2 linked regions of the Methylotuvimicrobium sp. KM2 genome follow. The protein of the gene in region 2 binds, or shares a complex with, the protein of the main gene of each other region. Links are inferred from orthologs where the notes say so. Each region holds a gene or a part of one and is shown on either strand. Other genes may lie near its edges.

What was found. The genes of interacting proteins can lie anywhere in the genome.
Region 1: the proteins of dapF (region 2) and WJM45_RS08695 are in contact, whole or in part, in a solved structure (PDB 5YGU), measured with the Escherichia coli proteins. The link is inferred for Methylotuvimicrobium sp. KM2 from one-to-one orthologs.

What each region holds. Positions count from the first base shown.
Region 1 is NZ_CP150634.1:2,048,212-2,051,061, forward strand. What follows is about bases 70-2,850. They hold WJM45_RS08695 (RNA pyrophosphohydrolase), read left to right. Parts: upstream 70-1,082; coding sequence 1,083-1,619; downstream 1,620-2,850. Other genes in these bases: WJM45_RS08690 (HAD family hydrolase), read right to left, coding at 143-829; cpdA (3',5'-cyclic-AMP phosphodiesterase), read right to left, coding at 1,767-2,567; argA (amino-acid N-acetyltransferase), read right to left, coding at 2,578-2,850. UniProt on the Escherichia coli protein: Master regulator of 5'-end-dependent mRNA decay.
Region 2 is NZ_CP150634.1:1,469,634-1,472,565, reverse strand. The notes cover bases 42-2,904. They hold dapF (diaminopimelate epimerase), read left to right. Parts: upstream 42-990; coding sequence 991-1,818; downstream 1,819-2,904. Other genes in these bases: xerC (tyrosine recombinase XerC), read left to right, coding at 2,503-2,904; WJM45_RS06325 (DUF484 family protein), read left to right, coding at 1,815-2,510; lysA (diaminopimelate decarboxylase), read left to right, coding at 42-974. Also shown: more of lysA, read left to right, coding at 1-41; more of xerC, read left to right, coding at 2,905-2,932. UniProt on the Escherichia coli protein: Involved in the succinylase branch of the L-lysine biosynthesis and in the biosynthesis of the pentapeptide incorporated in the peptidoglycan moiety. Catalyzes the stereoinversion of LL-2,6-diaminopimelate (L,L-DAP) to meso-diaminopimelate (meso-DAP).

The sequences.
Region 1 (2,850 bases), 580 kb from region 2 along the record:
CAGGACGTTATTTATCACGAAATCCTTAACTTTATGGCAGCGATGCAGGAGCAATTGCCGAGTAGTAAAAATTGACCTAACACACCGTCACTTCCTTAGGTAGTAACGAAATTCGAAGTGCTAAGGGTGCAAAAACGAAGGCCTACTTTTGAAAATGGTGAGTAGGGCAGTGATCGTTGCGCAAGCTAATAATAGGCCAATTCGATTGCTCCGCATGGGCTTTGAGTTTTTCGTCGGGATCGACCGCAACCGGGTTTTGCACTCGATTCAGCAAAGGCAGGTCGTTGTGCGAATCGCTGTAAAACCAACTGTTTGCAAGTGTTTCTTCCGAGGATGTCAGCCAGTCTTCCAGTAAAGCGACCTTGCCGGCTTGGAAGCAAGGCGTGCCGCTGAAATTGCCGGTATATCTGCCGTCGATGAATTCCGGGGTCGTCGCCAACAAGTGTTCGATACCGTAAAGCTTGACGATCGGTTCTGTGACGAAGCGATTGGTTGCGGTAATCACCATTAAGGTGTCGCCTTTGTTTTTGTGTTTGTCGATCAAGGCTTGAGCCGGTTTGAGCATTAACGGTTTGATGATTTCTTCGATAAATTGTTCACGCCATGCAAACAGTTGCCTAGGGGTGTGCTCAGATAAGGGTCTTAATGAAAAGTTAAGAAATTCCACGATATCCAGGCAGCCTTGTTTGTAATCGTCATAAAATTTGGCATTGGCCGCTTCATATCGGGCTTTGTCGACAATGCCTCGGTCGACTAAAAATTGCCCCCATAAATAATCGCTGTCATCGGCGATTAAGGTGTTATCTAAATCGAAGATCGCTAAACTCACTGCTGTAACCTATTGAAAAATTATAAAGGGCATCGCGCTATAGCCTTGTTGATTGTTTTGTGGAACAATATCGCAATATTTTAAATCCCTGGTTTACTGGGCCATTCTATCACTTAGAAAAATGACGCTGTAGTTCTGCTCCGAATTTTTGTTTTTGCCTACTAAGGTTGAAAAAAGGGTTTGTTAGCGATTTACAGTTTATCGTTTCAGTAGAGAAGGCGTGGGCATCAGGCTTATATTGACAGGTTTTAACATGATTGACTCAAAAGGATACCGGCCCAATGTCGGCATCATCCTTTGCAATGACGAGGGTCGCGTGTTTTGGGCTAAGCGTACGGGCGCTAATTCATGGCAGTTTCCGCAAGGAGGCATCAATGAGGGCGAGGACCCGGAGCAGGCGATGTATCGAGAGTTGTGGGAGGAGACGGGTTTGCGTTCCGAGCACGTTCAGCTATTGGGCAGGACTCGATATTGGTTACGCTATCAATTGCCGGAACGTTACATGCGCAAAAACTCGTGGCCGTTATGCATAGGACAAAAACAAATTTGGTTCATTCTTCGTTTATTGACGCAAGATTCTGACGTTCGCTTCGATTGCGGGGCCAAACCTGAGTTCGACGGTTGGCGCTGGGTTGATTATTGGGAGCCGCTCAAGGATGTTGTATATTTCAAACGTAAAGTTTATCGAAGAGCAATGTCCGAGTTAGGCGAGATTTTGTTGGCCGATTCGGTGCCGGTCAAGGCTGACGGCTTCTTAGCTAAGAAATGGCAGCAACAGAAATCTCGGTAATTTAACCCAGCTTCAATATTTATCGAACATAAATTGTTGATTAGTACGATAGAGCTAAATTTTGGCACTTCAAAGCCATTTTTGGTGCGTTTTTAATTTTATCATTCAGTAATATAGACCGTAGGCGCTACATTTGTTAAAGCTGGGTTAATATTCCGTACAGCTCCGGTCGATTTCTTGCAAGATGCCTGGCAGGCGGTGAACTTGGGTGGTGATCCGGCCGTCCGAATGCAATTCAATGGTTCGATAGCCCGGCATTAGCTCGTCTAACGTAAATCGCGAGCATAGCGGTTTGAATTGGAAGCAAGTCGATGGCGTCCCTAATATTCTTAGCGAGTTTAAGTAAATATCCATTTCTTGATGAATATGGCCGGTCGTGATGCCCCTTATTTGCGGATAGCGGCCCGAAATCCTTAAAAACTCGTCGCTGTTTTTGATGATCATCGTGTCCATCCAGCTGCTTCGGGTCGGTACACAGTGGTGATGAACCGCAATCAACGTAAAAAGATTCGGTTTTTTTTCTAGCGCGTCTTCAATAAACCTCAATTCGTTTTCACTGAGACTTCCCTCGGCTTTCCCCGGTATCTGGCTATTCAGGCAAAGCACTTGCCAATGCGCGAATTCGATATGTTTCTTACAGCTGATGTTGTCTTGGTTTAGCCATTGCTGCATTAAAGCATAATCATCGTGATTGCCCGGAAGGCATAGCGTATCGACAGCTAATGCTTGTAGTCGGTCGAAAATTCTTTGATAAGCTTCAGTACAGGGGTCCTGAGTTAAATCGCCGGTAACTAATACTAAATCGTATTGAGTGTTCGTTTGCCGCACATGTTGCAATACGGCCTCGAAATAAAATTCGGTGTCGACTCCTAGCATTTTTTCGCCGGGGCTCGGAAGAATATGCAGGTCGGTTAATTGTAAAAGCGATAACGCGCCTTGAGTGCTCATGGATATTAATTCAGATGGATTTGCACAATATTTTAGAGTTACGCTGTGGATTGTAGATCGATTTCAGTTGTTCGGGCAGCGTTTCGACTGCGGTTGGTGCAAATCCTCGCTCTAAGAACCAATGGCTGGTTTGTGTCGTGAGTGCAAAAATTTGCTGCATGCCTAGCATTTTAGCCTTACGTTGCAAATGCTCCAATAATCGACCGGCTCTGGCGTAGCCTCGGTAATCGGGATGTACGGCCAGACAGGCGATCATGCCGGCGTGTTCGTTTTCGATCGAATG
Region 2 (2,932 bases):
CGAAAAAAATTGTGTTTTCGGGCGTCGGTAAACGCAGCGATGAAATCCTAAGCGCGCTGAAGACCGGTATCCGTTGTTTCAATATCGAGGTCGGCGGAGAGTTGGATAGAATCAATGAACTGGCAGGCGAACTCGGCGTTAAAGCTCCGGTTTCGTTTCGCGTCAATCCCGACGTCGATGCGAAAACCCATCCTTATATCTCGACCGGTTTGAAGGAAAACAAATTCGGCATTGCGATTGAACAAGCCTTGCTTGAGTATCAACGCGCCGCAGCCATGCCGAATATCGATGTTATCGGCATCGACTGCCATATCGGTTCGCAATTGACCGACACGACGCCCTTCTTGGACGCATTGAGCCGAATTCTCGATCTTGTTGGTGAACTAAAAAAAATGGGAATCGCCCTGCACCATCTGGATCTCGGCGGCGGTCTCGGCATCCGTTATCGCGACGAACAACCGCCGGAACCGGCCGATTATGTTGAAGCCTTACTCGATCGCTTAAATCAATCCGAGCTGACTAATGATATTGAAATCCTGCTCGAACCCGGCCGCGCCATCGCCGGCAATGCCGGTATTCTAGTCACGCAAATCGAATATCTTAAAACCACAAGCGACAAAAATTTTGCGATCGTCGACGCGGCGATGAACGATTTAATCCGCCCTTCGCTCTACAGCGCTTGGCAGGAAATCATACCGGTTCGAAGCCAAAGTTCGGCGGACGAACAGCACTGGGATATCGTCGGCCCGGTCTGCGAAACCGGCGATTTTCTCGGCAAGGACCGCAAATTGAGACTCTCGCCCGGCGACTTGCTGGCGGTGCGATCTTCCGGCGCCTATGGCTTTACGATGAGTTCCAACTATAATTCAAGACCGCGCGCCGCCGAAGTCATGGTCGATGGCGGCGATTGCCACCTGATTCGCGAACGGGAAACCCTTACGCATTTATGGGCTGGCGAACAATTACTGCCTTAACCGGAAAATAACACCCATGATCGAATTCACTAAGATGCATGGACTCGGTAACGACTTTGTCGTGATCGATGCCATCAATCAAAGCATTTCATTACAGGCCGAACAAATCCGTACCTGGTCGGACCGCCATTTCGGCATCGGCTTCGATCAATTATTATTGGTCGAAAACCCGGTTAGTCCGGATGCCGATTTCAAATACCGTATCTTCAACGCTGACGGCAGCGAGGTTGCACAATGCGGTAACGGGGCGCGCTGCTTTGCGAAATTCGTCCGCGATAAAAAACTGACCGATAAAGACGAAATCCGCGTCGATACCAATGCCGGCCAACTATTGCTGAAGCTCAACGCGGACGGCATGATCACGGTCAACATGGGCATTCCTAAACACAAGCCCGAAGAAATCCCGCTAAAGACACAGCATGAAGCGAAGTTTTACAGCGTTATCGCCAATAATATCGAAAGAGGTTTCGGCGCGGTTTCGCTGGGTAACCCGCATGCCGTGCTTCAGGTTCACGACATCAAGCATGCGCCGGTCAATGAGTTAGGCCCTTTACTGGAAAGCCATCCCGATTTTCCCGAGCGCGCCAATATCGGTTTCATGCAAGTCATCGACCGCGGCCATATCAAGCTTCGCGTTTATGAGCGCGGAGCGGCGGAAACACTGGCCTGCGGAAGCGGCGCTTGCGCCGCCGCGATCATCGGCATCGAACAGAATTTACTCGACCATGAAGTCATCGTCGAATTGCCCGGCGGATCATTAACAATAAATTGGCCGGGGAGAGGGCAGCCGGTATTGATGACAGGACCCGCCGTTTCGGTTTTCGAGGGACGTATCTCTTTATGAAACAACAAGCACTTAACACACTAACCGACGAACAAGTTGAAGCCTACTTACAGGCCAACCCCGAGTTCTTCAACGACCACCTTAATCTTCTGGAAAGCATGACGATACCGCATCCAAGCGGCGATGCGATTTCACTGATCTCCAAACAACTGGAAATTTTCAGAGCTAAACATCAGGAATTGGAAAGTCAATTAACGGCGCTGATTGAAATCGCCCGCGATAACGATACCTCGTTTAATCGCATGCATAAATTGACCTTGGCTTTACTCGACGCCGCCACGCTCGACGAAGCCGTCGCGAATCTCGAACATGTGTTCGTCGACTTTTTCATGACCGATTTCGTGTCCGTGCGCATCATATCCGAACATGAGCAAACGCCGATTGCCAATTTGTTTATCGCGCCGAACGACCCCAACCTTCAGCACTTCGCACCCATTCTGAGCAGCAGCCAGCCGAAATGCGGACGCCCCACTCTCGCGCAAGCCAGAGTCTTGTTCGGCGATGAGGCTGCAGAGGTCAAGTCCTGCGCGATCATCCCCATGTCGTTCACCCAACTCGAAGGCATTGTCGCGATCGGCAGCCGCGAAGACAACCGCTTCCATTACAGCATGGGTAATCTGTTTTTGACCCAAATGAGCGAAATTATTGCCACACGGTTGATTTCGTTGCTTCACCAATCGGAACATGACTGAAGACGCGCTGACTCAGTTAACTAGCTTTTTAAGCTACTTGCAAACCGAAAAACGCTTGTCCGACCATACCGTCGAAGGCTACCGACACGACTTGGAAAGACTGCGCGATTTTTGTGTCGAACACGACATTGAAGAATGGTCGGCAATTCAAACCAGCGATATTCGCACCCATATCGCCACAAGGCACCGGCGAGGACTCGGTAGCAAAAGCTTGCAGCGCGAATTATCGGCGATACGCAGTTTGTTCGGATATTTGCTGAAAAAAAACCTCGCCACGCTAAACCCGGCCCAGGCGGTCAAAGCGCCCAAGCAGGATAGAAAACTCCCCAAAGTGCTCGATGTCGACCAAGTAACAGGCTTCCTCGAAGCCGATACCGATTCTTGGCTGGAAATCAGGGATCAAGCGATTTTTGAATTATTTT